3 regions of the Enterobacter sp. AC1 genome follow, and region 1 is predicted to be linked to each of the others. Evidence: predicted binding sites of a transcription regulator. Region 1 holds the regulator's gene; each other region holds the start of a gene.

Region 1 (10,340 bases):
CGCCCAGTCTTCATCGTCGAGCTGGCCGGTACGGATGCGGGTCTGATCCACGCGGGACAGCGACGCCAGAGAACGCATCATAATCTGTTCGGAGGGCATCTCGAGACTGAAGATGAGCACCGGCTTATCCTGCAACATCGCCGCGTTTTCAACGAGGTTCATCGCAAATGTCGTTTTACCCATCGATGGACGCGCCGCGACGATAATCAAATCCGACGGCTGCAGGCCAGCGGTTTTCTTGTTGAGATCGTCATAGCCGGTGTTAACCCCGGTCACACCATCGTGCGGCTGCTGGAACAGCTGTTCGATACGGGCAACGGTGGCATCAAGGACATCGGCGATGTTTTTCGGGCCTTCGTCTTTGTTCGCGCGGCTTTCGGCGATTTTAAAGACGCGAGACTCGGCGAGATCGAGCAGGTCCTCGCTGGTGCGCCCCTGCGGATCGAACCCGGCTTCGGCGATCTCGTTCGCCACGGAGATCATCTCGCGGACGACGGCACGTTCGCGCACGATGTCGGCGTATGCGCTGATGTTCGCCGCACTAGGCGTATTTTTTGACAGCTCCGCCAGATAAGCAAACCCGCCGCAGCTGTCGAGCTGCCCAAGACGCTCCAGCGATTCCGCGAGCGTGATCAGGTCGATTGGGCTGCCCGACTCCTGCAGACGCGCCATTTCGGTAAAGATGTGGCGGTGCGGGCGAGTGTAGAAATCTTCCGCCACGACGCGCTCGGCGACGTCGTCCCAGCGTTCGTTATCCAGCATTAAACCGCCCAACACCGACTGTTCCGCTTCAATCGAGTGCGGCGGGACTTTTAACCCTGCGACCTGGAAATCACGCTCGCGAGGTTCAGTCTGTTTGTTGAAGGGTTTGTTTCCTGCCATAGTGAATGGAGTTACCGAGATAAAGAAGTGGGTCGAAAGATTACCATATTTTTCTTACGGAGGGAGCATGGCAACGCGCATTGAATTCCAGAAACACGGTGGGCCAGACGTACTGAAAGCGGTGGAGTTCACCCCTGCCGCGCCTGGCGAAAATGAAGTGCAGGTTGAAAACAAAGCCATCGGCATTAACTACATCGACACCTATATTCGCGGCGGCCTCTACCCGCCTCCGTCAATGCCGAGCGGGCTGGGCACCGAGGCGGCCGGTATCGTCATCAAAGTGGGCAGCGCGGTTAAGCATATTAAAGAAGGCGATCGCGTGGTGTATGCGCAATCTGCGCTGGGCGCTTACAGCTCCGTCCACAACGTCCCGGCGGACAAGGCCGCCCTGCTGCCCAACGCCATCTCCTTTGAGCAGGCGGCGGCCTCGTTCCTGAAAGGTTTGACCGTTTACTACCTGCTGCGCAAAACCTATGAAATTAAACCCGACGAGCAGTTCCTGTTTCACGCCGCGGCGGGTGGCGTCGGGCTTATCGCCTGTCAGTGGGCAAAAGCGCTGGGCGCGAAGCTGATCGGCACCGTGGGCAATGCGCAAAAAGCGCAGCGCGCGCTGCAGGCGGGCGCCTGGCAGGTGATTAACTACCGTGAAGAGAGCATTGTCGAACGTCTGAAAGAGATCACTAACGGCAAAAAAGTCCGCGTCGTGTATGACTCGGTAGGGAAAGACACCTGGGAAGCGTCGCTGGACTGTCTGCAGCGTCGCGGGCTGATGGTAAGCTTCGGGAATGCGTCAGGCGCCGTAACCGGCGTCAATCTCGGGATCCTGAATCAGAAAGGCTCGCTGTACGTGACGCGCCCTTCCCTGCAGGGTTATATCACCAGCCGGGAAGAACTTGAGGAAGCCAGCAACGAGCTGTTCTCGCTGATCGCCAGCGGGGTCATAAAAGTGGATGTGGCAGACGCGCAGAAATACGCGCTAACCGATGCACAGCGCGCGCATGAGGTGCTGGAGAGCCGGGCAACGCAGGGGTCGAGCTTGTTGATTCCCTGATCCCCAAAAAGAAATTGGGCTTCCCTGAGGAAGCCCTTTCTTTTTTTAGTTCGGCTGTATGTAGGGTACAGCTCGATGAATTCTTTAACGACAGCCATAGTGACAGATTCGATAAGCAAATCCTATTCTGTTCTAAGCCCTGCCGCCGGAAAAGTTACAAGTATGTGACGAACCCCTCAATACCTTAGTAACGAAAGCGGTTATTGCGCTGATAACTGGACACTTTTGGCGCTTTTATCGCCCGAATCACCCACACCACCGCAATGGCCAGCAGTAACCACGGCAGCAGCTTGATCGTCAGGGCAAACAATCCGCCAATAAACATAACCACCGTCGCCACAACGATAGCCGCCAGAATGCCGAGCAGCGAAACGCCCGTCGCTAGCAGCATGACAAAAAAGCCAATCACAAAAAGTAGTTCCAGCATGGTGCTCTCCCACGAGTTCCCGAATAATGCAGTAAGCATTACAAGATTCATGCCAAAGCTAACGTGTTGTTCTTAAAGCAAAACGCCCCGCAAGAATTCGCAGGGCGTGGTGAATTTGACGACTTTTTAGCGTAACTTATCGTTTATCTGCGACCAGACGCAGCGCGTGCTCCAGCACCTCAATATCGGCCCCGGCCTTGTGTGCGTTTTCGCTGAGATAGCGACGCCACTGGCGCGCCCCGGGGATCCCCTGGAACAGGCCGAGCATATGGCGTGTGATATGGCCGAGATACGTACCGTTGCTTAACTCGCGCTCGATGTACGGGTACATCGCTCTCACCACCGTAACCGGATCGCTGTCTGCCCCTTCAACACCAAAGATTTCGCGATCGACCGTCGCCAGAATGCCCGGGTTTTGGTACGCCTCGCGCCCGACCATGACGCCATCCATATGCGCCAGATGCGCATTGGCCTCTTCCAGCGACTTGATGCCGCCGTTAATCGACATCGTCAGATGCGGGAAATCACGCTTAAGCTGGTACACGCGAGGGTAGTCCAGCGGCGGAATTTCCCGGTTCTCTTTCGGGCTCAGGCCAGAAAGCCAGGCTTTACGCGCGTGGATGATAAACATCTCGCATTCACCCTTGCCGGAAACCGTATTGATAAAATCGCACAGGAATTCGTAGCTGTCCTGGTCGTCAATGCCGATGCGGGTTTTGACCGTCACCGGAATGGAGACCACATCGCGCATCGCCTTGATACAGTCCGCCACCAGCTGCGCGTTCCCCATCAGGCAGGCACCAAACATGCCGTTTTGCACGCGGTCGGACGGACAGCCCACGTTAAGGTTGATCTCGTCGTAGCCGCGCGCTTCTGCCAGCTTCGCACACTGCGCCAGCGCGGCCGGATCGCTGCCACCCAGCTGCAGGGCAACCGGATGCTCTTCTTCGCTATAGGCCAGGTAGTCTCCCTTCCCGTGGATGATTGCGCCCGTGGTCACCATTTCGGTGTACAGCAGCGTGTGGCGGGAGAGCTGACGCAGGAAGTAGCGGCAGTGTCTGTCCGTCCAGTCGAGCATCGGCGCAATGGAAAAACGGTGTGCGGGAAAAGCAGTCTGTAATTCTGACGACATGGCGAAGTTTTAAGCATCTGGTGGAAAAGGGGCGCTACTATAGCACAAAGAAAAGCCGGAGGCGCAGCGCCTCCGGTGGACTTTAGAACGTCATGCTCAGCTGAGCCCCTGCGCCCCAGGTTTCGTCTTCACCGTACAGACCCATCAGGTCAACATGAACGGTGCTAAACGGCGCGAAACCGACACCGCCGGTAAAGACATTGCTGTCGTTACCCTTCACGTCCGCACGATAACCCGCACGCACGGCCAGCCAGCTCAGCGGCGTAACCTCGGCACCGACGCCAACGTACTGTGAGTTATCTTCGCTCTTGAAGCCTTTGGTTTCCGTCAGATCGCCATCGGCAGTCAGCGTGACCAGATCGTTGTGCCATGCGGCCCCGGCGGTCACCAGCGGACGGATCTGGTAGGTATCTTTATAGCTCACCACTTCCCCGGTACGCCCGTTGCGGATACGGATATCTTTGGTGTCGATATCACGGGACATCAGGTTTTGTCCGCTCACGCCAACCGTCCAGTTTTCGCCGAAATCAGCCGCAATACCGGCATCAACGTTAAAGCCCGTATCGTCTGTACGGTAGCGGCTGTCGTTCCACTTATTACTGTCGTAATCGTAGATTGAGGTGGTGTAGTTATAGACCCAGGTTTTTTGCAGTTTTGGCGTTACGCCCACGGAAACCGGGACACCGCCGAGATCGAACTGACGGGCAACGGCAACGCCGTAGTCGGACACAATTGCCGCCCGGCCAGAAGCCGTTGAGTTGAGGTTTTTGGTGATTTGATCCGTGCCGTTCAGGGCAGCATCCAGCGCGACACCGGCCGCTACCGCATCGCTTTTTTGAATACCGCGCAGATAATCAATGTCTTGTTGATCGATAGACGAGCTCACCCGACCATGGGCGTAGCCTTTCGCCATAAAGGCTACGGAAAGCACGTCGTTAGGGATACTCACGGCAATGCCAGCCCCTGCCGTCGCGCGTGCGGTTTTGCCCTTGAGATAGTCCAGCTCGTCGGCAAGATCTTTTGCCGCGCCCTGGAACTGGTTAATAGAACCCAGCGGATTGGTGATAATTTCAATCGGCGTAAGATTATCCACCACGTCTTTATAGTGGTTAATTTTGTCGTTGATATTATCAATCTCATCCTGAAGATTGTCTTTATCTGTGATCTGCGCGCCGACCGAAGGCAAGATAACCGTCACATCATCGTCCGGTTTTGCCTTGGCCAGCAGCGCGGGGTTGATTAACGCCCCACTGCCATAGCTGCCAGAGGCAACGCCAGTGCCACCCATTGCGTCGCTACGTGATTCTGTCCAGGTATTGGCTGCTCCCGCCTGATTTGCCATAAACAAAGAGACAGCGATACTCACCACTGAAAATTTAAAATTTTTTTTCACAGGATGCCCGTTATAGTCTGTTATGAAATAACCCCTGTCTGTTATCACCCAAACAGGAACGAACTATTGCTGTGAATAAGGAGTAAAAGACCCGCTATTTCTTTCCCTAAGTAAAACTCCCTTACGGCCTGTTATATTTTGTGACGGCCCTCAATATTTATAGAAGAGGAAATTATTTTTTCCCAGGTTTTCCATCGTGCGGTCCAAAAAACTGTGGAGGATGGTCGACCCAGCGATCTTCCCGCGTGGCGGCATACACGGGGTTGAGCGGGTAGTAGATGCGGTTATGCTTCTTATTGGCCTCGCCTACAACCAATAGCCGAACCTCTTCGTCCGTGTTGTTGATAAAGGTATGGCAGATACCGGTTCCGGCGGGGAACCCCACGCTGTCGCCCGGTTCAAGTTTCCATAAGTAGCCATTAATCCAGGCTTCAGGATAGCCTTCGAGCACGTAAATGAACTCTTCTTCGTCGCTTTCCGCATGGGGATAGGATGTTCTGCGTCCCGGCGGCAAACGCTCATGATGGATGCCAATGCGTCCGAGGCCAAGCTTGCGGGCCAGCGGCGCGCCGATAGAAAACAGCTCGTCGCTGTCTGGATAGGTCGAATCATCCGCGCCTTCAACGTCGCGCCAGTGCCGAATACAGTCAGGTCTTTTCATTGTTGATTTCCCGGTTTGCGATGGGTCAGGTATAGCACAGACTGGCGGATCTCGGTGTTTTTACCAGAACATGATAAAGTGAGGGTTTTCCGTCCTATAACATCCGGGGTGCTACATGGATAAGTCCACAAAAGAGCTGTTAGCGCAGGCCGAAAAGCTGTGCGCGCAACGCAATGTGCGCCTGACTCCGCAGCGCCTTGAAGTATTACGTCTGATGAGCCTGCAGCAGGGTGCCATCAGCGCCTACGATCTGCTCGACCTGCTCCGCGAAAGCGAGCCGCAGGCGAAACCGCCGACGGTCTACCGCGCGCTGGATTTCCTGCTGGAGCAAGGATTCGTGCATAAGGTGGAGTCCACAAACAGCTATGTGCTATGCCATCTGTTCGATCAGCCAACGCATACATCGGCGATGTTTATCTGTGACCGCTGTGGGGTGGTGAAAGAAGAAGGCGCGGAAGGCGTGGAAGACATTATGCATTCGCTGGCCGCTAAAATGGGCTTTGCCCTGCGTCATAACGTGATTGAAGCGCACGGGCTGTGTTCAGCGTGCGTGGAGGTGGAAGCCTGTCGTCACCAGGACGCGTGCCAGCACGACCACTCTATTCTCGTGAAGAAAAAGCCGCGTTAGCGACAAAAGAAAAGGCGGCTTAGAGCCGCCTCGTGGTTTTTTCAGCGTTACCAGCGGTAGTCGTTACGGGTTTCCCAGTCTTTGACTTCGTTTTCCGCCTGATCTTTCGCGTAGCCGTAACGTTCCTGAATTTTACCGACAAGCTGATCGCGCTTACCTTCAATGACGGTCATATCATCATCAGTCAGCTTACCCCACTGTTCTTTCGCTTTACCTTTGAACTGCTTCCAGTTGCCGCCGATTTCGTCTTTATTCATCATCGTGTCCTCTTAGTTAAGCGTCGGGTCGTAACGTCCGTTACGTTCTTTTCTGCTGGACGTGATAATTATTGTAGTTAAGGATTCGGCTGTTGTTTTCATATTCGGAATCTTTAACCGTCACGATATATCGTGACGCGAGGGAAACCAGGTATTGTTCCGCCAGTGGCGCCGCCAGATAAAAGCCAGCGATAGCCCCCGCAGCGAGAGGAAAACGGCAAGGGCCAGCCATAAACCGTGGTTACCAAGCCACGGTAGCGTCAGCAGCGTCACGCCAAACCCTGCCGCCGCGACAGCCATGCTGTTACGCATTTCGGCTCCGCGCGTAGCACCAATAAACATGCCGTCCAGGAGATAACACCAGACGCCGACCACCGGTAAAATCACCTGCCAGATAAGGTAATGGCTCGCCAGCTCGCGCAGTGAAGAAAGAGAGGTGAGTAACGACACGATCTGCTCGCCTAAACAGGCGTAAACCAGACCAAACGCCAGCGCGACCAGTCCCGACTGACGGCAGGCTGCTCGCCAGACATCCTGCAGCTGTCCGCTTTCGCGCGCGCCGTACGCCTGCCCCGAATGCGCTTCAACCGCATAGGCAAAACCGTCCAGCGCGTAGGCGGTAAAGGTCAGAAGCGTCATCAATACCGCGTTGACGGCGACGATTTCGGGTCCCAGCCGGGCTCCGAAAACCGTCAGCGCGCCGAAACAGAGCTGGAGAAGCAGCGAGCGGAGCATGATGTCACGGTTGAGCGCCAGCAGCTTCCGGATATTCCCGCGCCAGGCAGTTTTAAGCAGCGTAAGGGAGATCCCGCGCATCGCCAGAACGCGCCAGACCATCCACAAACCAATAATAAAGGTTCCGTATTCTGCAATCGCGGTTGCCAGTGCCGCACCCTGCACGTTCATATGCAGACCCATCACCAGCCAGACGTCCAGCACAATGTTGAGAAGGTTACCCACCACCAGCAAAATCACCGGTGCACGGGCGTACTGTACGCCCAGGAGCCACCCCAGCAGAACCAGGTTAGCCAGCGAGGCGGGCGCGCTGAGCCAGCGGATTTCAAGGAAACGTCGCGCCTGCTCCAGTACCGCTTCGCTGCCGCCAACGATATTGAGCGCAAGCTCAATCAGGGGAGCGCGCAGTAAAACGATTAGCGCCCCTGCGCCAAGCGCAAGTATCAGCGGCTGCACCAGCGCGCGAGCCAGACGCAGCGGATCTTTTGCGCCATAAGCCTGTGCGGTCAGTCCGGTGGTACTCATGCGCAAAAAGAGCAGCAGCATAAACAGGAAGCTGGTAGCCGTCGCGCCAATCGCCACGCCGCCAAGATAAACAGGCGAATCAAGATGACCAATAACGGCAGTATCGACCAGACCCAGCAAGGGCACGGTGATATTGGAGAAAATCATCGGCAGAGCAAGACGCCACAATGCCTTATCGGATGCCGTCAGCAGTGACATGAAAAATACCGGGAGCAGGAAATGAATCAGGCTACAGCGGAGCCGTAGCCTGCCAGGAGGAGATTAAAGCCATTCACCGTTGCGAATAACCCCAACCGCCAATCCTTCGATAGAGAAGTTATGTTCACGGAGATCCACCACAATCGGGGAGAACTCGTTGTTTTCAGGCAGAAGCTGGACGGTATTACCCTGCTTTTTAAGGCGCTTAACGGTCACTTCGTCATCAATGCGTGCGACCACGACCTGGCCGTTGCGCACATCCTGCGTTTTGTGAACCGCAAGCAGATCGCCGTCAAGAATACCGATGTCTTTCATCGACATACCGCTTACGCGCAGCAGGAAATCAGCGCTCGGTTTGAACATGGCTGGATCGACCTGATAGTGGCCTTCAATATGCTGCTGTGCCAGTAAAGGCTCACCAGCAGCAACGCGCCCCACCAGCGGAATGCCCGTCTCTTCTTCCACCAGCAGGCGGATACCACGTGACGCGCCCGAAACAATCTCAATCACGCCCTTACGTGCCAGGGCTTTCAGGTGTTCTTCGGCAGCATTCGGCGAACGGAAGCCCAGACGCTGCGCGATTTCCGCACGCGTGGGTGGCATACCCGTCTGGCCGATATGATCCCGGATGAGATCAAACACCTCTTGCTGCCTGGTCGTTAACGCTTTCATTCCGCCCCCTGGGTGTATATACAGTTATGCTGTGAGTATATACAGTCAAAGGCGATTTTGGAACCAAAAACTGCACAAAAAACCAGGGACTTAATTATTCCTCGAGGCTCATCGGAAATGTGACCAAAGCAGCGTGACCCAGGTGATAACGGCAGTAATAATTGACAGCAACACGGCAGCAGAGCCCATGTCTTTTGCCCGGCCAGAGAGTTCGTGGAAATCAGATCCGATACGGTCAACAACAGCTTCAATAGCGCTATTAAGAATTTCCACTATCATCACCAGAAGCACGGAGCCGATCAGAAGAACGCGTGTTATTGCATCAACATCAAGGAAACAGGCGATAATCACCGCGATGATAGCGGCGACGCCCTCCTGTCGAAAAGCGGCTTCATTGATCCACGCGGCGCGGAAACCTTTCCAGGAATAGCCGGCGGCTTTGATGATTCGAGTTAACCCAGTGGTATTATTGGCCATTAAAAGAACCTTTTATTGGAAATAGCGTCAGTAACTATAGCTGTAGCGCGTTTCGCTGCCGCTTGAAGTATGACGGGTAACAACAGAAATTTTGCGCGCTTTCTGTTATCCTTGCGCCGCAATTGCATTATTAACCAGAGGCTTTACATCGTTTATGTCCGGCTGGCCACGAATTTACTACAAATTACTTAATTTACCATTAAGCATCCTGGTAAAAAGCAAGTCTATCCCAGCGGAACCCGCGCTGGAATTGGGGCTCGATACGTCGCGTCCTATTATGTACGTTTTGCCTTATAACTCGAAGGCAGACTTACTGACGCTTCGCGCCCAGTGTCTGGCGCATGACCTACCTGACCCGCTTGAACCGCTGGAAGTTGACGGCACCCTGCTGCCGCGTTACGTGTTCATTCACGGTGGACCTCGCGTGTTTACCTATTACACGCCAAAAGAAGAGTCCATCAAGCTGTTCCATGACTATCTCGACCTGCACCGCAGCAATCCTGATCTGGATGTGCAGATGGTGCCGGTGTCGGTGATGTTTGGTCGCCGTCCGGGCCGTGAAAAAGGTGAAGAGAATCCACCGCTGCGCATGCTTAACGGCATCCAGAAGTTCTTCGCGGTCTCCTGGCTGGGACGCGACAGCTTTGTGCGCTTCTCGCCTTCCGTTTCGCTGCGCCGAATGGCGGACGAGCACGGCACCGACAAGATCATCGCGCAAAAACTGGCGCGCGTGGCGCGTATGCACTTCGCCCGTCAGCGCCTGGCTGCCGTAGGGCCACGCCTCCCGGCGCGTCAGGATTTGTTCAACAAGCTGCTGGCCTCTAAAGCGATTGCCCGCGCCGTTGAAGACGAAGCGCGCAGCAAAAAAATTTCGCATGAGAAAGCCCAGCAGAACGCCATTGCGCTGATGGAAGAGATTGCAGCGAACTTCTCTTACGAGATGATCCGCCTTTCCGATCGTATTCTCGGCTTTACCTGGAACCGCCTCTATCAGGGCATCAACGTTCATAACGCCGAGCGCGTACGCCAGCTGGCGCACGATGGCCATGAAATTGTCTATGTTCCCTGCCACCGCAGCCACATGGACTACCTGCTCCTTTCTTATGTCCTCTATCACCAGGGGCTGGTACCGCCGCACATCGCTGCCGGCATCAACCTGAATTTCTGGCCAGCAGGCCCGATTTTCCGCCGCCTGGGCGCCTTCTTTATCCGGCGTACCTTCAAGGGCAACAAGCTCTACTCCACCGTGTTCCGCGAGTATCTGGGCGAGCTGTTCAGCCGCGGCTATTCCGTGGAGTACTT
Region 2 (10,340 bases), on a different contig from region 1:
CGTTGACCACAAATTTCAGGGAAGCGTGCATATCCAGCTGCCAAGCGGGCTGGGCCAGATCGTTTTGCCCCATCTACTGGCGCTGCAACGCCTGCATCCAGAACTGCATCTGATGATTTCCCTTGATGACCGCATTGCCGATCTGGTGACGGAGGGCGTGGATGTCGCAATACGGCTGAGCAGCGAGCCCCCGCAGGCGCATGCGGCTCGCGTGCTGGCGCGTATTGAAACCGCGCTGTTTGCCGCCCCCGGCTTTCCGGCGGTGCACGACGTCAGCGAGCTCGCTACGCTGCCGCACGTGCGATTTAGCGGCATCCCGCCGGATGCTCCGCTGAGGCTGATTGCTGCTGAGGAAACGCTTGAGGTGAAGGTGAATACCGTTTTCCGGGCCAATACCAGCGACGCGCTGCTGCAGGCGCTGGAGGCAGGCATTGGGATCGGCGGCATGCAGCGACCTCTTGCGGCCCGCGCGCTGCAGGCCGGCACGCTGGTGCCGGTTTTGCCCGGCTGGCGGTTACCCGATCGCGTTCTTTATGCCGTCTACCCTGACGCCCGCTTTATTCCGCACCGCGTCCGAAGCGTCGTGGGCGTGATTGAGCAATTACTGCCTGAAATCATAAAGAAAAGCTGAACGCTGCCGCCGCAAATTACGTGCATTTTTTAACCGCAAGGAATAGAGTGTTTTCACCGACTTCTTCTCTGTCTGGAGCACGTATGCCGGATTACCGTTTTTTCCAAAAAGGCCCAAACCTTGTTGCGATCGAGAGCGCAAACCTCGACGCGGCCGCTCAGCTCATCGCTCAGGGGTTTGAAAAACAATTTGAGGAGATCGGCGCCGCGGATGAAAAAGAGGCGCTTACCCGCCTTGCGGATATCCGTAAAAATAATGAAATCGATCGCCATAACTTCCTGGCCGGTGCAGGCCAAATGCCGTGGATCGGCGTGCTGACGGCTGCGGCAACCTGGCTGACGCAAAAGAAATAGCGCTACGATTATCTACCTCGCCACCGGCAAATCGGCGTATCGCGTCGTATAGGCCGGTGACAGCATCTCACGCTTCATCGCCCAGGACTTCTCAATACCCTGCCCGGCAAACCATATCTTCCCTTTACCGGAATGATTTACGCTGTCGATTATCTCCATCAGCGCCGCGCTGTTGGCGCGCAGTCGATTATCGTCAAACAAATTAAGCTGGGCGACGCCGCTACTGAAAAAGTCTGCCAGCATTACCCCGGCCTTCATATAGCGATACCCGTCGAGCCATATCCGCCCCAGCGCCTCCGTAGCGGCACGGATGATATCCCGCGAGTCATTGGTGGGCGTCATCAGGGTGACGGAGGCCTGATTGCCGTAATAAATTTCGTTGTCCGCATGCGGGCTGGTACGCACAAACACGCTGATAAAACGGCAATATTGATGCTCGCCGCGCAGTTTTTCTGCTGCCCGCTCCGCGTAGGCGCAAATCGCCTGATGCATCTCTTCATATTGGGTAATGCGGTGTCCAAACGAACGGCTACAGATAATTTGCTGCTTCGTGGGGGTGAACTCTTCCAGGTCAAGACAGGGCTCGCCGCGAAGCTCGCGCGCCGTGCGTTCCAGCACCACGTTAAAATGTTTGCGAATGACCCAGGAGGACGCTTCCGCCAGATCCAGCGCCGTGGTAATCCCCATCGCATTAAGCTTTTTCGTGATGCGCCGCCCTACGCCCCACACCTCCTCTACCGGAACCTTTGCCAGCAGCTTACGCTGCCGCTCGCGACCCGACAGATCGACCACGCCGCCGGTGCTGGCCCACTTTTTTGCCGCATAGTTGGCCAGCTTCGCCAGCGTTTTTGTCGGAGCAATACCGACGCCAACGGTTAAGCCCGTATTTTTAAAGACCTGCGTGCGCATCTGGTGACCAAACGCTTCCAGCGACATGCAGTGACTGACCCCTGACACGTTCACGAACGCCTCGTCAATCGAGTAAATCTCTATTGCCGGGGCGAGATCGGTCAGCGTCTGCATCACCCGACTGCTGAGATCGGCATACAGCGCATAGTTCGAGCTAAAGACGTAAACCCGCGACGGATAGCCTTTCTCTTTGAACTTAAAATACGGCTCACCCATTTTTATGCCGAACTGCCTTGCCTCCCGCGACAGGGAAATAATGCACCCGTCGTTATTGGAAACCACCACGATGGGCTTCCCCTCCAGATCGGGGCGGAACACCTTCTCGCAGGAGGCATAGAAGCTGTTTACATCAACCAGCGCGAACATGTTTATGCGTTTTGAGGGTGTGGGTGACGACACCGAAGATTTGCAGCTCCTCTTCGGACTGAAAGGTAATCGGCTGATAGCGGACATTATGTGGCAGAAGTCTCAGCACCGGACGGGTCTGCAGCTCTTTCACCGTAAACTCACCGGCGACCGACGCGACGACGATATCCCCATGTTCGGCATTTAACGAACGGTCAACCACCAGCAGATCGCCGTCGCCGATCCCCGCCCCAACCATTGAATCTCCGCTCACCTTGATAAAATAGGTCGCACTGGGGTGCCTCACTGCCAGCCGGTTAAGATCGAGACGATCTTCCACATAATCCTGCGCCGGGCTGGGGAAACCACAGGCAACTCGCTCTAAAAATAAAGGTAATTCAATATATTGGTTTGGATGATAAGAAAAGAGAGTGTCCATAATGTCTTTCTCGCCAGATACTGTATATAGATACAGTATTACGGATTATGGCCAGGGATCAAGGTCATTTCCGGAGGCGAACCCAAACGCGTTGAAGTTTGAGCGGTTTTAATTTAGCAGCGTCCTCTGCCCGGAACGCGTCTCATGGTTCTTCCCGGTTAGCGTTAACAGGACCTGTCAAACAAGTAATGCATAAGTCTTAAATTAATGACTTATTTATTACTTTTTAAAATAAGAAAATAGCAAAACAAAATCACTATTGAATCACTGATGGTTGACTTTAAAGTCAGATAGAAGCATATTTTAGAACACGAATTAACAAGACTTATTGGAGACCGTTTCCTATGCCAGCCCGTGATTATCCAGACAAGCGCGTTGCACGCGGTATGGCGAAGGAGGCCGATCTCAGGATGTTGAGCGCCCGCATCGATCCCGACCTGATGGAGTACATCAGAATCACCGCCTTTGAGACGCGCAAGAGCAAGCAGGAGATCGTGGCGGAAGCGTTAGCGCTTCACAGACACAAAAGTCAGACAGGATCATAAGCACGCAAAGCCCTTCGGGCCTTGCGTATGTCACGATCAGTCCTTCAGCGAATTCAGCGTTTCCAGGGCTTCAGGCGGTAAACGCAGCTCGCCCGCCGCAAGGTTTTGCCGCAGATGCGCCACGGAAGAGGTCCCCGGGATCAGCAGGATATTCGGGGAGCGTTGCAGCAGCCATGCCAGCGCAACCTGCATTGCCGTTGCGCCCAGCGCGTCGGCGACAGCTTGCAACCCGGAAGACTGCAGCGGCGTAAAGCCCCCCAGCGGGAAGAATGGCACATAAGCAATCCCCTGCTGCGCCAGCAGATCCACCAGCGCGTCGTCACCCCGGTTCACGATGTTGTACATGTTCTGCACGCACACCACCGGCACCATCTTTTGCGCTTCCGCAACCTGGGTAGCCGTGACGTTGCTCAGGCCAATATGCCGCACCAGCCCCTGCTGCTGTAATTCTGCCAGGGCAGAAAGCGGTTCAGCAATCGACCCTTCCGCCGGCCCGTGCGCGCTAAACATGATCCGCAGATTCACCACGTCCAGCGCGTCAAGCTGCAGATTACGCAGGTTGTCATGCACCGCCTGCGTCAGTTCCTGCGCGGAGAATGCCGGTAGCCAGGCGCCTTTGTTATCGCGACGGGCACCGATTTTGGTGACGAGCGTCAGATCGTCCCGGTAAGGATGAAGCGCCTCGCGGATCAATTGGTTAGTCACGTGAGGGCCATAAAAATCACTGGTATCGATGTGGTTCACCCCCGCCGCCACGGCTTCGCGTAACACATCCAGCGCGGCCTGCTTATCCTTCGGAGGCCCGAAGACGCCCGGCCCCGCCAGCTGCATCGCGCCATAGCCCAGTCGTTTAACCGTCCGCGTTCCGAGCGCGTACGTCCCGCTTTTATCAATGCTGCTCATGCTGACCTTCCTCATAAAAATGATCCGGATTTACAACGGGTTCCTTAAAGGACCCCGTAGTTAAGCGCAAGTTAATTAAAGTTTAAATTCTCTACGACGATAGTAATGAAGTACCCCTGCATTTTCCCTAACGGACGACCGCTATGCTGAAAAATCTGCACGTGATTACCGGTATTATCTTTGCCTTCACCATATTCTGTCTGTTGCAAGTTGTCACGGGAGGGTTGTTCTACTCTGCCGTCAGTAACGATCGCCACAACTTCCAGAACTCCGGCGTACTCAATGCCCAGCAGGAGAGCCTGAGCGACAGCGTGAACACGCTGGTGAAAACGCGCGTCACCGTGACCCGCGTGGCGATCCGCTACCTGAAAAACCAGCGCGATCCGGCTTCCCTTGCGGCGATCAATAAATTGCTTGGCACCGCAGCCGACTCGCTGGCAAAAGCCGAAGCCTATAACAAAGAGTGGCAGAAGCTGCCGCAGGTTAAGGGCCAGGAGGCGACCTTGACCAACGACATGCAGAAGTCCTGGAACCAGATGCACGAAGTGATGCGTTTGTCGATTGAGTATCTGCGCGCCGACAACTATCAGGCCTATGGCGATCTGGACGCGCAGCAGGCGCAGGACGACATGGAAGCGGTCTATAACCGCTGGCGCGCCGAAAACAACACCCTGCTGAAGGCAGCAACCGAAGAGAACCAGAGCAGCTTCACGCAGATGCAGTGGACCCTGGCGGCTATTCTGCTGGCCGTTATCGCGGTGCTGGTGGTCATCTGGCAGGGTTTACAACACCTGCTGTTGAAACCACTCCACACCATTATGAACCATATTCGCGCCATTGCAGGGGGAGACCTGACGCAGGATATCGCGCTTTCCGGCCGTAATGAGATGGGTCAGCTGGCCGCCGGCCTGCATGAGATGCAGCAGTCGCTGGTGACCACCGTCAGCGCCGTACGCGGAAGCACCGATTCCATCTACACCGGCGCAGGCGAAATTGCCGCAGGGAGCAACGATCTTTCCGCCCGCACCGAGCAGCAGGCGGCCTCGCTCGAAGAGACCGCCGCGAGTATGGAAGAGCTGACGGCGACGGTTAAGCAGAACTCCGATAACGCCCGTCAGGCTACGCTGCTGGCGAAAAATGCCTCTGAAACGGCCGCGCGCGGCGGTCAGGTGGTGGATAACGTGGTTCGTACCATGACCGAAATTGCCGACAGTTCGCAGCAAATTGCGCACATTACCGGCGTGATTGACAGCATCGCGTTCCAGACGAACATCCTGGCGCTTAACGCGGCGGTAGAAGCCGCACGCGCCGGGGAACAGGGTCGTGGCTTTGCGGTGGTCGCGGGCGAAGTCCGTACGCTGGCGAGCCGCAGCGCGCAGGCGGCGAAAGAGATCAAAGGGCTTATCGAGAACTCCGTCAGCCGGGTGAATACCGGCTCTGAGCAGGTTAGCGAGGCCGGCACCACCATGAAGGAGATTGTCGCCGCCGTGACCCGCGTGACCGATATTATGGGTGAGATTTCATCGGCCTCTGACGAGCAGAGCCGGGGGATTGAGCAGGTGAGCCTGGCCGTTTCGCAGATGGACAGCGTGACCCAGCAAAACGCCGCGCTGGTGCAGGAGTCCGCCACGGCGGCGGCGGCGCTGGAAGATCAGTCCGAACAGCTGCGCCAGGCCGTAGCCGCGTTTCGCCTGAACGGAAAAGAAAAAGCGGTAGCTCCACGCCCGGCCAATGTGAAAACGCCACAGCTGTTGCGCCCGGCAACGACAACCGCCTCTACCGACAGCAACTGGGAAACCTTCTGAGTCACCGGCGGGCGAGGAAATCGCCCGCTAGCGGCTGCGCTTGGCGTGCCGCTCCCAGTTCTCCTGTTTCGCTTCATCGGATTTGCGCAGCGAGACATAGCATGCCCCGCTGCCGCCGTGATGCGGCAGCGCCACGCAAAAAGCCTGCACTTCCTCGAACTCGGTTAACCAGCGCGCCAGATAGCTGCGCACCACGTTCGGATGTGAGTTCTGCTCGCGCCCTTTCCCGTGAATGATAATCAGGTTGCGTAACCCGTCACGCCCGGCCTGGCGAATAAACGAAAACAGCATCTGGCGGCAGCGTTCCGCGGGCTGGCGTAAGAGGTTTAAGCTCGCCTGGCGGGCGTATTTACCCGAGCGCAGCTTATCGATAACGCCCTGCTGTACCCCTTCGCGCCGGAACGCCAGCGGCTCTTCAAGGGGCAGAACGTCAAGAAAGTCCAGCGTCAGGAAGTTATCCAGCTGTTCATTATCCACCTCTTCGCGCGCCCGGGTATTGCGGCTGGGCTGCCAGTGGATATCCGCGCAGCGCTTCAGGGGCTGGACATCTTCCATGGCGTCAAGAAAAAAGGATTTGTCGTCAGGGTTCATGGGCATCCTCCGGCTACAGCTGAGGACGGTACTATACCTGCGCCTGAGGCAGGCCTCAATCACCGCTGTACGCCGTCGCGCGCCATAAATATTAACCCGATGAATATATATAGTATTTATAAAATGGACTTAAACATGACTTAACTAAAATTTCAGCAAAGGTAAAATAAGTGATTTGTGTTAAATTTTCGTAAAATCAAATACTCAACCCCCTTCCCTTTTTCGGGAAAGGTGTTATACCTAAATAAACCTGCTTCATGGAAATAATACTCAGGATTGGCGAAAGGACGCACTGCTGTGTGTACTGGAGGATCTGTCTGATGTCGGGCAGATCCTGTTTTTTTATGTTCTCATTTTCATGCTACGACTATTTTTCTTGCTTCCCTTCTGAATTGCGTAATTAAAGATTCAGCAAGAGGCGTCTGACGTGAATCACGGCGCTGAATTAAATAATATGCCGCTTTTGGAAGCGATTCGACCACAGGCAGCATGACCAGCCGGTGCGCCAGCAGCGGGTCGCAGCCCAGCTCCTGCGGTAAAATGCTTAAAAAATCGCTTTGCGCGACCAGGCTAATACAGGAGGAGAACGTTTCGCAGACAACGCCGATTCGCGGTATTTGCGAGCGATGATTAAATACCTCTTCCAGCTGCTTATAATAACTTCCCCGCGGCGTTGGCATTGTCCAGTTATAATGCAGCAGTTCATTAATAGTGGTTGCTCCCGTCGCCGGATGCCCTTCCCGGCAAAATACCGCAAACGGCTTTTCGAAGAGCTTTTCAAACGTAAACTCGTGGTCGTAAGGCCCCTGATAATAGGTGTTGATGGTGAAATCCAGCTCTCCCTGGCGTAATTCATTGATCATCGACACCAGCTGCCCTTCCATAATCCTCACCTTAACCTGCGGATGTTGCGCGTGAAAGCGGGTGATCACGGCGGGCATCAGGCTGCGTGAAACGCTGGCCCCCATCCCGATATTGATCTGCCCGGCCAGCTCGCCCTGCCGCTGACGGATATCATCCTGCGCCGCGCGCAGCTCTTCCAGAATCAACCTTGCACGCTGGTAAAAGCCCTCACCGCATTCGGTCAGCGCGACGCCCTTACTCCTGCGCACGAAAAGCTGCGCCGCCATGCCTTCCTCCAGCTCTTTGATGGATTTGGTCAGCGCCGGCTGCGAAAGATTCAGCGTCCTGCTGGCACCGCGAATGCTGCCCTGACGCGCGACTTCAACAAACGCCCGGATTTGATGAAATTTAATCTGAAATGACATAGCCCGACCGATAACCGTTGTTTATCAGAGTAAAGAAACTGTCATCTACTTTAATGGAAAGGGATGTGCGAGGGTAATTCCTGAACGGTTAAAACTGTGAAAAATCGGTTAGTGATAAGTAAAAACTATCACAGCGTGAAGCAGTTCACATATTTTAATGATGACGGGAACAGATATGCACACACTGGCGCACTACATCCAGACCTTAACGCCGCAGCTGAGCGCATGGCGGCGCGATTTTCACCATTTTGCGGAATCCGGCTGGGTAGAGTTTCGTACCGCGGCGAAAGTCGCGGAAATCCTGGGCTCGCTGGGTTACGCGCTGGCGATGGGCCGCGACGTCGTGGATGCCGAAAGCCGGATGGGGTTGCCCGACGATGCCACCCTGGCGCGCGAGTTCGCCCGCGCCCGCGCGCAAGGCGCACCTGAGAAATGGCTGCCGCCGTTTGAAGGCGGGTTTACCGGTATTGTGGCGACTCTCAATACCGGCCGCCCTGGCCCGACCCTGGCGTTTCGCGTGGATATGGATGCCCTTGATTTAAGCGAAGCGTGCGATGAAAGCCATCGCCCGTTCCGCGACGGGTTTGCCTCCTGCAATCCGGGAATGATGCACGCCTGCGCGCACGACGGCCACACCGCGATCGGGCTGGGTCTGGCGCAGGTGCTAAAGCAGTATGAAGCGCAGCTCAACGGGATCGTCAAGCTGATCTTCCAGCCTGCCGAAGAAGGGACGCGAGGCGCGCGCGCCATGGTTGCCGCCGGGGCGCTGGACGACGTGGACTATTTCACCGCCATCCATATTGGTACCGGCGTGCCTGCCGGGACGACGGTCTGCGGCAGCGATAACTTTATGGCCACCACCAAGTTCGACGTGAGCTTTACCGGCGTTGCCGCACACGCGGGCGGTAAACCGGAGGACGGGCGTAACGCCCTGCTCGCCGCCGCGCAGGCCGCCCTCGCCCTGCACAGCATCGCCCCGCATAGCGAAGGCGCGTCGCGGGTGAACGTCGGCGTGCTGCAGGCGGGCAGCGGACGCAACGTGGTGCCCGCCAATGCCCTGATGAAGGTTGAAACCCGCGGCGAAACCGAAGCCATTAACCAGTATGTCTTTGAACGCGCGCAGGCGGTTATTAACGGCGCGGCCGCACTCTACGGCGTTAAGGCAGAGATGCGCCTGATGGGGGCTGCCACCGCCAGCGCGCCGACACCGGCGTGGGTGGATTATCTGCGCGAACAGGCCAGCCAGGTTTCCGGGGTAATGCACGCAATCGATAAGGTCAAAGCGCCGGCCGGTTCCGAAGACGCCACGCTGATGATGGCCCGCGTGCAGCAGAACGGCGGCATGGCGTCCTATATGGTGTTTGGCACAGATTTGAGCGCCGGACATCACAACGAAAAATTCGACTTCGATGAGCAGGTCATGACTATTGCCATCGAAACCCTGGCGCGGACTGCGCTCAATTTCCCGTGGACGCGAGGTGTGTAATGCAGGACAGCTACGCTTTTATTGCCGATGCGATCGACACGCGATGTCGCACGTTAACCGACATTGCCGACGAGATCTGGGATCATCCTGAAACCCGCTTTGAAGAGTTCTGGTCAGCCGAACGGCTTGCCAGCGCGCTGGAAGCCGAAGGTTTCACGCTCGCGCGCGAAGCCGGCGGCATCCCCAACGCCTTTATCGCCAGCTTCGGCAGCGGGAAACCGGTTATCGCCCTGCTCGGCGAATACGATGCGCTGGCAGGGTTAAGCCAGCAGGCGCACTGTGCGACCGCGCAATCCGCCACGCCGGGGGCCAACGGCCACGGCTGCGGGCATAATCTCTTAGGCACCGCGGCGCTGGCGGGCGCGGTGGCAGTAAAAAGCTGGCTGGAGCAGCACGGCGGCAGCGGGACGGTACGTTTTTACGGCTGCCCCGGCGAAGAAGGCGGCTCCGGGAAAACCTTTATGGTGCGCGAAGGCCTGTTTGACGACGTCGACGCCGCCGTCACCTGGCATCCGGAAGCCTTTGCCGGCATGTTTAACGTCAGCACGCTGGCAAACATTCAGGCCGCGTGGCGCTTTCACGGCGTGGCGGCGCATGCGGCCAACTCTCCCCATCTGGGGCGCAGCGCGCTGGACGCCGTAACGCTGATGACCACCGGCACCAACTTCCTCAACGAACACATCATTGAAAAAGCGCGCGTCCATTATGCCATTACCGATACCGGCGGGATTTCGCCCAACGTGGTGCAGGCGCAGGCTGAGGTGCTGTACCTGATCCGCGCCCCGGAGATGGCCGATGCGCAGCAAATCTACGAACGTATCGAGAAAATCGCCCAGGGCGCGGCAATGATGACCGAAACCACCGTCGAGTGCCGCTTTGACAAAGCCTGCTCCAGCTACCTGCCGAACCGCACGCTTGAGGCGGCGATGTATCGCGCCCTGCAGCACTACGGCACGCCTGCCTGGACGGAGGAAGAACGCGGCTTTGCCCGCGAGATCCGCGCCACGCTGACGCCGGACGATCTGCAGAACAGCCTCAAAAATATTGCCGCAACGGGTGGCGACG
Region 3 (10,340 bases), on a different contig from region 1:
CTTGCCTTCGCGTGGAACTCTTTCAGCGTATATTCCAGGCGGTCAATCACTTCCTGGTCTTTAATGGTGGTGGCCTGCCAGTTGCCGTCTTTATTAAACAGGCCAAACTGGTAGCTATACGTAAAACGTTTTTCCTCTGCTTCCATTTCCATCCACCAGCCCCAGAATTCACGCTTTTCGGGTGCAGGCTTCACGTTGACGCATACAGCCAGGCAGTCGAAAAAAAAGCGATTCTCTTCACACTGCTCTTCTCGAATATACGGGCCGAGAGCCATAAACTTCTTAATCAGTCTACTTTTCGGGTGTCCACTCGGTAACGTCATTGCGATCTCCTTTTATGAAGCCACTGTTTTACCAAACCAGCAAAATTTAGCAAACTATTAACACAATCTCTGAGCGATCCAGCGCGTAATCTCTTTCAGAGCTTTGTCAAAATTCTGATAGACCGGGCTGAAAGGCACCTCAAGCAATTTACCATCCGCAGATGACGACGTGATTAAGCGCGATTCTTCTTCCGGACTGAACGGATCGTTTTTCCAGAACCCCGACAGCATCGGCGTTGGGCAGCGACGTCCCAGCAAGCCCTGCGTTTTTAACGAGTAGCGATTGAGCTCAACGCGCAGCGCTTCGTCTGATGCATCATGCATGCCAAGACGGCTGGCCAGCACGTCAAGGTACATTTCAGGTACGCTACCCTGACGCGCAGGGTCGCTGAGCAGGGCATGGACCACCGGCCCAAGACAGGCGACGGCTTTCAGACGAGTAGCTTCAAGGTAGGCCAGACGCACCGCGACGTTCGCTCCAAAACGGAAGCCAAATGCCGCCACGCGGGTGTGGTCAACCCACGGAATGTTTTCCAGCGCTTTTAGCGCATGCTGGTGCAGCAGGCTCGAATCCTGGGTCAGTTTCCACTTGGATGAGAAACCAATTGAAGGCATATCCAGCGTCAGCATCGCGATCCCTTTTGGTGCGAAGTAGCGCTCATACAGGCTGTAGTAGTCGATCTGCAACGAATCCAGCCCCCCGCACATCAGTACGGTCGGGAACGGGCCTTCACCTTCAGGCATATGCAGGAATCCGGTAACGGGCGCGCCACCCGGAATGGTAAACTCAAGTTCGCGCATCTGGCCCGGCAAGCGTTGAGCCGCCTCTTCATAGGCGCGATTCGCCAGCGCCTGGGCCTGCTCCGCCAGTTCATCACCTTTCAGATGTGGATACGCGGCAATGGCATAGAGATTGGCCGCATGCAGCCAGTGCTTGCCGCTGAGCGTGGCATCCTCTTCCTGGCTGGCTTTTTGCTGCCAGAGCATCGCCTGTTTAGACCACTCGTAGATCCAGTTACCGCCGCGGTAGCCCACCACCGTATCGTAGAGTTCGCTGTCGGTACGTTCGGCTTCACTCATTACAATACGCGCCTGCACGTCGAGGATTTCACGCGGATCGATACCGCGCCAGATCCACATCAGTCGGTTAATCATGCGATACCAGTGAGGCACGTTTTTACCGTCTAACGCAGACTGGACGGCAGGCTGGGTACCCGGATTAAAGCGACGCACCAGCGTCGACGTTTCAGGGTGTTTGAAACGGGGTTTGAAGAGAGTTTCGGTGAGATTCGCCTGCGTCATTGCGTTGCCTCCATGGATACGTCGTATAGAGACTATTGTAACGCGGTGCAGGCTAAAAAGAACAACGCCCGGCATAGCCGGGCGTGTAAAGTTACGTACTGCTATTAACGGCCTGAAATAGGCGGCACAAAGACCACGCCCATATCCCATGGCTGTTCAATCCAGGTATCCTGCGGGATATCAATCACGTAATCGTCAACCAGTGGGCGACCCGCTGGTTTCGCGAAGATAGTCACGAAATGCGCTTTTGGATACATTTCGCGGATAGCCACCGCAGTACCGCCGGTATCTACCAGGTCATCAATAACGATGAAACCTTCACCGTCGCCTTCCGCGCGTTTCAGTACGGTCAGCTCGCGCTGGTTGTCATGGTCATAGCTGGAGATGCATACGGTATCGACATGACGAATGCCCAGCTCACGTGCCAGCAGCGCTCCCGGTACCAGACCGCCACGGCTGACGGCAATAATGCCTTTCCACTGTTCGGAAGGCATCAGACGCGCAGCCAGTTTGCGTGCGTGAATCTGCAACATGTCCCAGGTGACGACGTATTTTTCGCTCATGTGAAGTGTCCCAGCCTGTTTTTATACGGCTTAAAAAGTGTTCGAGGGGGAAATAGGTTGCGCGAGATTATAGAGACCTGACGCACTAAAAACCAGTGTTTAGCGCCCTCTGCCTGAGTTTTTACATGCTTTATGCTACCAGCCAGCAGAGAAAGTGGTATTCTCAGTTTCATCTCGCAAGCCTGACTTGTGGTAACTATTAACCTGCTAACCCTGTGACCTGCAACCCTGTTTGCAGCGCCTCGACAAGGAGACTTATCGTGTCTGAACTGTCTCAATTATCTCCGCAGCCGCTGTGGGATATTTTTGCCAAAATCTGCTCCATTCCACACCCTTCCTACCATGAAGAACAGCTTGCCGAACATATTATGGGTTGGGCGAAGGAAAAAGGTCTGCATGCTGAACGTGACCAGGTTGGCAACATTCTGATCCGCAAGCCCGCTACCGCAGGCATGGAAAACCGCAAACCGGTTGTGCTGCAGGCGCACCTGGACATGGTGCCACAGAAGAACAACGATACCGTGCACGACTTCACCAAAGACCCGATTCAACCGTACATCGACGGCGACTGGGTGAAAGCACGAGGCACTACGCTTGGCGCGGATAACGGGATCGGCATGGCCTCTGCGCTGGCCGTGCTGGCTGACGACAGCGTTGAGCACGGTCCGCTGGAAGTGCTGCTGACCATGACTGAAGAAGCGGGTATGGACGGCGCATTCGGTCTGCAGGCGAACTGGCTGCAGGCGGATATTCTGATCAACACCGACTCCGAAGAAGAAGGTGAGATCTACATGGGCTGCGCGGGCGGGATTGATTTCATCTCTACCCTGCCGCTGTCGCGCGAAGCGATTCCTGCCGGTTTCCAGACCTTCAAGCTGACGCTGAAAGGGCTGAAAGGCGGCCACTCCGGCGGCGATATTCACCTGGGTCTGGGTAACGCCAACAAGCTGCTGGCACGCTTCCTGGCGGGTCACGCGGCTGAGCTGGACCTGCGTCTGGTCGATTTCAACGGCGGTACGCTGCGCAACGCGATCCCACGTGAAGCCTTCGCCACCGTAGCCGTTCCGGCGGCAAAAGCGGACGAGCTGAAAAAGCTCTCCAGCGTTTACCTGGATATCCTGAAAAACGAACTGTCATCAAAAGAGAAGAACCTGACCGTGGTGCTGGAAGCCGTCTCTACGGATAAAACCGCGCTGACCACAAAGTCTCGTGACACCTTCGTTCAGCTGCTGAACGCGACGCCAAACGGCGTGATCCGCAACTCTGACGTGGCGAAAGGCGTGGTGGAAACCTCACTTAACGTTGGCGTGGTAACCATGAGCGACGACAGCGCGGAAATCATCTGCCTGATCCGCTCGCTTATCGACAGCGGTAAAGAGTATGTGGTGAGCATGCTGGAATCTCTGGGAACGCTGGCGGGTGCAAAAACCTCAGCTAAAGGCAGCTACCCGGGCTGGCAGCCGGATGCGAGCTCTCCGGTGATGGCACTGGTGCGTGAAACTTACCAGCGTCTGTTCAACAGCACCCCGAACATCCAGGTGATCCACGCGGGTCTGGAGTGCGGCCTGTTCAAGAAGCCGTATCCGGACATGGACATGGTTTCTATCGGGCCAACCATTACCGGACCACACTCGCCGGATGAGCAGGTTCATATCGAAAGCGTGGGCCATTACTGGACCCTGCTGACTGAACTGCTGAAAGCGATTCCTGCTAAGTAATACCCTCACCCCAGCCCTCTCCCAAAGGGAGAGGGTGTACAACATCGTGCCACCGGTCTTTTTACAATCCCAATACCAGCTGTCGTTCCAGCTGCGGATCCAGCAGCGTGACGTGCAACCCCACCAGCCTGACGCCGCGCCCTGCCCGCCGCTCTTCCCATGCCTTTTTCGCCGTCGCAATGAGATCGTCTTTATTCAGACGCGGCCAGACGTGTTCCTGCGTGGTCTGCTGGAAGTCGTTAAATTTTAGCTTGATGCCCTGACGGGCGATGAGCAGGTCCGGCTTCACCTTGCTTAAGCGTCGCTCCAGCTCCGGATAAAGCTGTTCCGTGATGATGATTTCGCATTCCGACCAGTCATGAATATCTTCAATGAGGGTGCGCTCAACGCCAACGGATTTCCGTAAGCGTTCGCTGTTCACATCGCGATCGTCAATCCCCTGGCTGCGCTCCCACAGCACGCGACCAAATTTCCCAAAGCGCTTGAGCAGCATGGCGAGATCGCTTCGCTGCACATCTTCGCAGGTGCGTAATCCCATGCTTTCCAGCTTAGCGGCGGAGACTTTCCCCACGCCGGGGATTTTGCCGAGCGGCAGCGTTTTTAAAAATGCAGGTACCTCTTCCGGCGTGATGACGTACTGGCCGTTGGGCTTATTCAAATCGGAGGCAATTTTGGCGAGGAATTTAACGGGTGCCACGCCCGCCGATGCGGTTAGATTCAGCTCGTTGAAAATCGTCTGGCGGATCTCCTGAGCTATTAGCGTGGCGGAGCCGTGACAATGCACGCTGTCGGTGACATCCAGATAGGCTTCGTCAAGCGACAGCGGCTCAATCAGAGAGGTATAGCGGGAGAAGATTTCGCGAATATGAACCGAGGCTTCCTTATAGGCGTCAAACCGGCCTGGCAGGAGCGTGAGATGAGGGCAAAGCTTTAAGGCCATCGCCGTCGGCATGGCGCTTCGCACGCCAAATTTGCGCGCAGGGTAATTTGCGGTGCTGATGACCCCCCGCTGCACGCGGCTGCCGCCAATGGCGATGGGAATATCCCGCAGCGCCGGGTTGTCACGCATCTCCACTGCGGCAAAAAAGCAGTCCATATCAACATGGATAATTTTGCGCATAGTAAGCCCTCACTCATCACTGGATAAGTATACAGTAAATAAATGAGGATTGAGAAGCGGATCTAAGAACGCCGGGTGGCGGCTTTACCTTACCCGGCCTACAAAACTTAAATAATGCGCTGCTGTTCGCGGGCCATCCGTTTTTTCCGCGCATCGCAGGGTTCCGGGCAGTCGCACACCTTCTCCATCCCTATGGAAGAGATGCCGCCGCAGCTGCCCTGAAGGCTTTTCCGCTTAACGATCCAGCCTAACGACATGCCGAAGATGACAAGCACAAAAACCGCAAAGGTTGCCAGAAACGTCAGCATCATCAGCCTCCAAAGTCATCAAGCATGATGTTCTCATCTTCCACGCCAAGATCTTTCAGCATCTTAATCACGGCGGCGTTCATCATCGGTGGCCCACACATATAGAACTCGCAGTCCTCGGGTGCCGGGTGCTGTTTGAGGTAGTGTTCATACAGCACGTTGTGAATGAACCCCGTGTATCCCGTCCAGTTATCTTCCGGCTGCGGATCGGAGAGCGCCACGTGGAAGGTAAAGTTCGGGTTTTCGCGCGCCAGCTGTTCGAATTCATCATCATAGAACATCTCGCGCAGCGAGCGCGCCCCGTACCAGAAGCTGATCTTACGCTGGCTACCGAGCCGCTTCAGCTGGTCAAAGATGTGCGAGCGCATCGGGGCCATACCGGCACCGCCGCCGATAAACACCATTTCAGCCTCGGTATCTTTGGCAAAGAACTCGCCGAACGGACCGGAGATCGTCACTTTGTCACCAGGCTTGAGGGACCAGATGTACGAAGACATCACGCCCGGCGGCGCGTCCGGCACGTTCGGTGGCGGCGTGGCGATACGCACGTTGAGCATGATAATGCCCTTCTCTTCCGGATAGTTGGCCATCGAGTAGGCGCGCAGCGTCGGCTCTTTCACCTGCGACACAAAGCGGAAAAGATTGAATTTGTCCCAGTCGGCGCGGTACTCCTGCGGAACGTCAAAATCCGCATACGCCACGGTATGCTCCGGGCACTCAATCTGAATGTATCCCCCGGCGCGGAACGGGACATCTTCCCCTTCCGGCACCCGCAGCTTCAGCTCCTTAATAAAAGTGGCTTTGTTATCATTAGAGATAACCTCGCACTCCCATTTTTTGACGCCGAAGATCTCTTCCGGCAGCTCAATCTTCATGTTCTGTCGCACCGCGACCTGGCAGGCGAGACGGCAGCCCTCTTTTGCCTCACGTTTTGTGATATGCGCCAGCTCGGTTGGCAGAATATCGCCACCGCCCTCTTTCACCCTCACGCGGCATTGCCCGCAGGAGCCGCCGCCGCCGCAGGCTGAGGAGACAAAAATGCCGTTACCGGAGAGCGTGTTGAGCAGCTTATCCCCCGCCGGCGTGCGGATCTGATGCTGCGGCTCGTCGTTAATATCAATCACCACGTCGCCGGAATTTACCAGCTTCGCGCGCGCCGCCAGAATGAGCCCTGACAGCACCAGAACAATCAGCGTGAACATCACCACGCCAAGAATTATTTCCATCTTTAAGCCCTTATAGCTGCACGCCGGAGAAGGACATAAAGCCCAGCGCCATCAACCCGGTGGTGATAAAGGTGATCCCTAAGCCACGCAGGCCCGCGGGCACGTTGGCATATTTCATTTTTTCGCGGATCCCCGCCATGGTGACAATCGCCAGCATCCAGCCAATACCGGAACCGAAGCCATAAACGACGGATTCACTGAAGTTGTAATCACGCTGAACCATAAACGAGACGCCGCCGAAGATGGCGCAGTTCACCGCGATAAGCGGCAGGAAGATCCCCAGCGCGTTGTAAAGCGACGGGAAATACCGATCCAGGATCATCTCAAGGATTTGGACCAGCGCCGCGATTACCCCGATAAAGGTGATGAAGTTCAGGAAGCTGAGATCAACGCCTTCCACCAGCGCGCCGTCCCGCAGCACAAAGTTGTACACCAGATTGTTAATGGGCACGGAGAGCCCGAGCACGACCGTCACCGCCACGCCCAGTCCAAAGGCCGTCGACACTTTTTTGGAAACCGCAAGGAACGTACACATGCCCAGGAAAAACGCGAGCGCCATGTTTTCAACAAACACCGCGCGCACAAACAAACTCAGGTAATGAGCCATCGTCGGTTACTCCTTTTCCTGCTGTTCTGGTTTCAACGTACGAATCAGCCAGATCAACAAACCGATAATGAAAAATGCGCTAGGGGCCAGCAGGAACAGGCCGTTTGGCAGATACCAGCCGCCGTTCTGCACCGTGTCCAGCACCGTGATGCCAAACAGCTTGCCGCTGCCAATGAGCTCTCGCAGGAACCCAACGGTCAGCAGGATCACGCCGTAGCCGAGGCCGTTGCCGATACCGTCCATAAAGCTCGCCAGCGGCGGCATTTTCATGGCGTAGGCTTCCGCACGCCCCATGACGATACAGTTGGTGATGATAAGCCCGACAAATACCGAAAGCTGTTTCGAGGTTTCATAGGCGAAGGCGCGCAGCAGCTGATCGACCACGATCACCAGCGAGGCGATGATCGCCATCTGCACGATGATCCTCACGCTGTTGGGAATGTGGTGGCGGATCATTGAGATAAACATGCTGGAAAATGCGGTTACCAGCGTTACCGCCAGCGTCATCACGACCGCCGTTTCCAGCTTGGTCGTCACCGCCAGGGCTGAACAGACGCCCAGCACCTGCAGCGTAATCGGGTTATTGGCCAGCAGTGGGCCAATGAGCACCTTTTTGACTTCTTTCAGTTCACCGGTATCAGCCATTGTTCAGCGCTCCTTCACGTACGTTTTTCAGGAAAGGACCAAAGCCCAGCTCGCCCATCCAGAAATCAAAGCTGTGCTGCACGCCTTTTGATGTGAGCGTGGCGCCGGAAAGCCCGTCGACGGCGTAGTCGTCTCCGGGACGTCCCGCCCCTTTCATCACCTTCAGCGCGGGCAGGCCGCTATCGTCGAGCACTTTTTTGCCGACAAACTGTGCCCGCCAGTTAGGGTTCTCAACTTCGCCACCCAGCCCCGGGGTTTCGCCCTGATCGTAATACGTAATACCTTTTACGGTGCGACCATCCGTATCAAGGGCCACAAAGGCGTACATCATCGACCACAGGCCGTTGCCGTAAATCGGCAGCACCATTTCCTGAACGCGTTTTTGCTCGTCGCGCACCAGGTAAATTTCGGCGAGATTGCTGCGGCGCTTAATCCCGGCGGGATCTTGCGATGCCTCCAGCGTCAGACTCATCTGCGGATCTTTCAGCGCCAGCGCCTGGTTGAATTTTGCCGGGTCTTTATCCAGCAGCTGGCCGGTTTTTAAATCTACCAGACGCGCCGAAATACGTTCGGAAAAGACGGCCGAAACGTCGTCTGCGCTCATGCCTTCCTGCATCAGCCCGGCCACGGCCAGAATGTTGCGCTGTTTATCCAGCGCGCGTTGCTTCTGCTGCAGGGGTTTTAACCCCACGGCAGAACCGGCCACGATAATCGAACAGACCAGACAGAGCACCAGCACCACCAGCAGCGTTTTGCTGATGCTGTCGTTATTTTTAACTTCAGCCACGCGCCTTCCTCCGCTTAATGTTGGCCCGCACCACCAGGTAATCGAAGAGTGGCGCAAACAGATTGGCAAACAGAATGGCCAGCATCATCCCCTCCGGATAGGCCGGGTTGACCACGCGGATCATGACGCACATCGCGCCAATGAGCACGCCATAGCTCCATTTACCTTTATCCGTAAACGAGGCGGAGACAGGGTCGGTCGCCATGAACATCATGCCGAACGCGAAGCCACCCAGCACCAGATGCCAGTACCACGGCATGGAGAACATCGGGTTGGTGGTCGAACCGATAACGTTGAACAGGGTGGCGGTCAGCACCATACCGATCATCACGCCTGCAACAATCCGCCAGGAGGCCACGCGACCGAAAAGAATGATTGCGCCGCCCAGCAAAATCATCAGCGTAGAGACTTCCCCGATGGAGCCCGGAATGTTGCCAATAAAGGCATCGAACCAGGTGACAGGCTGTCCTGTCGCGTTGTTCACCAGCGCTTCACCGCCGCGTGCTGCCCACTGCGAAAGCGGCGTGGCGCCGGAAAAACCGTCTGCCGCCGTCCACACCAGGTCGCCTGAGATTTGTGCCGGATAGGCAAAGAACAGAAACGCACGCCCCGCCAGCGCCGGGTTAAGGAAGTTCCGCCCGGTTCCGCCGAAGATCTCTTTGGCAATCACCACGCCGAAACTGATGCCCAGCGCTGCCTGCCAGAGCGGCAGCGTTGGGGGAACAATCAGGGCAAAGAGAATGGAGGTCACGAAGAAGCCTTCGTTGATCTCATGTTTACGGATGATGGCAAACAGCACTTCCCAGAAGCCGCCCACGATAAAGACCGTGATGTAAATCGGCAGGAAGAAAACCGCGCCCAGCGTCATCATGCTCATCCAGCCCGCGTCTGCCGAGAAGCTCACCCCTAACGACTGGGCCAGACGATAGTGCCAGTCAGACTGAAGCACCTGCGCCAGCTGCTGTGCATCGTACATGTGGTGCAGCGCCGGAATGGTCTGCAGGCCAACGTTGTACATCCCCCAGAACATCGCCGGGAAGACCGCAAACCACACCAGGATCATCATCCGCTTGAGGTCGATGGCGTCACGAACGTGCGCCGCTCCTTTCGTCACCAGCCCCGGCGTGTAGAAAATGGTCGCCGTGGCTTCATACAGCGGGTAGTACTTTTTGAGCTTCCCTTCGGTAAAGTGCGGCTCGATCTTTTCAAAGAGGTGTTTTAAGCCCATCGGTTATCCTTCCTGCTCAATGCGGGTTAACACCTCGCGCAATACGGGTCCGTATTCGTATTTACCCGGACACACATAGGTACAGAGCGCCAGGTCTTCTTCATCCAGCTCCAGGCAGCCCAGCGCCTGCGCGCTGTCGGTATCGCCGGCGAGGAGATCGCGCAACAGCATGGTCGGCAGAATATCCAGCGGCATGACGCGCTCGTAGTTGCCAATTGGAACCATGGCGCGCTCTCCACCGTGCGTAGTGGTCGAGAAGTTAAACAGCCGGTTACGCAGGAAGTGACCCAGCGTGGTCCGGGTGACGGAATATTTCTCCGCGCCGGGCAGCACCCAGCCGAACAGCTCTTTCTCGCGGCCTTCCTGCACAATGCTGACCTGCAAATGGAAACGTCCCAGATAGGCGTGCGCATCAACAGCATGGCGGCCGCTGAGCACCGAACCAGAGATGAGGCGGTTTTCGCCCTCTTTTACCTCACCCACCAGCAGTTCATTGATGTCCGCGCCCAGCAG

What was found. The regulator LexA, encoded in region 1, represses DNA repair genes until DNA is damaged. The targets are predictions, from matches to a motif close to TNCTGTATGTACATACAGNA.
Region 2: umuD (translesion error-prone DNA polymerase V autoproteolytic subunit) is a predicted target of LexA. The motif match lies at 2,696-2,715, and genes of this name have one in related genera.
Region 3: dinB (DNA polymerase IV) is a predicted target of LexA. The motif match lies at 5,044-5,063, and genes of this name have one in related genera.

What each region holds. Positions count from the first base shown of each region.
Region 1 covers NZ_JBNDIZ010000010.1:61,985-72,324, forward strand. Annotated here, with positions in the region: gene dnaB (replicative DNA helicase) at 1-882, opposite strand, end outside; gene M2433_RS21360 (quinone oxidoreductase) at 950-1,933, shown strand; gene pspG (envelope stress response protein PspG) at 2,118-2,360, opposite strand; gene dusA (tRNA dihydrouridine(20/20a) synthase DusA) at 2,497-3,492, opposite strand; gene traF (conjugal transfer protein TraF) at 3,575-4,885, opposite strand; gene M2433_RS21380 (cupin domain-containing protein) at 5,058-5,546, opposite strand; gene zur (zinc uptake transcriptional repressor Zur) at 5,662-6,174, shown strand; gene M2433_RS21390 (CsbD family protein) at 6,222-6,431, opposite strand; gene dinF (MATE family efflux transporter DinF) at 6,552-7,889, opposite strand; gene lexA (transcriptional repressor LexA) at 7,953-8,561, opposite strand; gene M2433_RS21405 (diacylglycerol kinase) at 8,670-9,038, opposite strand; gene plsB (glycerol-3-phosphate 1-O-acyltransferase PlsB) at 9,193-10,340, shown strand, end outside.
Region 2 covers NZ_JBNDIZ010000001.1:835,909-846,248, forward strand. Annotated here, with positions in the region: gene M2433_RS03940 (LysR family transcriptional regulator) at 1-631, shown strand, start outside; gene M2433_RS03945 (hypothetical protein) at 715-984, shown strand; gene umuC (translesion error-prone DNA polymerase V subunit UmuC) at 997-2,259, opposite strand; gene umuD (translesion error-prone DNA polymerase V autoproteolytic subunit) at 2,243-2,677, opposite strand; gene M2433_RS03960 (hypothetical protein) at 3,022-3,222, shown strand; gene M2433_RS03965 (aldo/keto reductase family oxidoreductase) at 3,259-4,125, opposite strand; gene tcp (methyl-accepting chemotaxis citrate transducer) at 4,269-5,930, shown strand; gene smrA (DNA endonuclease SmrA) at 5,958-6,521, opposite strand; gene M2433_RS03980 (LysR family transcriptional regulator) at 6,878-7,789, opposite strand; gene M2433_RS03985 (M20 family metallo-hydrolase) at 7,965-9,275, shown strand; gene M2433_RS03990 (M20 family metallopeptidase) at 9,275-10,340, shown strand, end outside.
Region 3 covers NZ_JBNDIZ010000002.1:6,987-17,326, reverse strand. Annotated here, with positions in the region: gene crl (sigma factor-binding protein Crl) at 1-323, opposite strand, end outside; gene frsA (esterase FrsA) at 381-1,625, opposite strand; gene gpt (xanthine phosphoribosyltransferase) at 1,730-2,188, opposite strand; gene pepD (cytosol nonspecific dipeptidase) at 2,449-3,906, shown strand; gene dinB (DNA polymerase IV) at 3,968-5,026, opposite strand; gene nqrM ((Na+)-NQR maturation NqrM) at 5,134-5,337, opposite strand; gene nqrF (NADH:ubiquinone reductase (Na(+)-transporting) subunit F) at 5,337-6,560, opposite strand; gene nqrE (NADH:ubiquinone reductase (Na(+)-transporting) subunit E) at 6,571-7,167, opposite strand; gene M2433_RS04920 (NADH:ubiquinone reductase (Na(+)-transporting) subunit D) at 7,174-7,812, opposite strand; gene M2433_RS04915 (Na(+)-translocating NADH-quinone reductase subunit C) at 7,805-8,599, opposite strand; gene M2433_RS04910 (NADH:ubiquinone reductase (Na(+)-transporting) subunit B) at 8,592-9,827, opposite strand; gene M2433_RS04905 (Na(+)-translocating NADH-quinone reductase subunit A) at 9,831-10,340, opposite strand, start outside.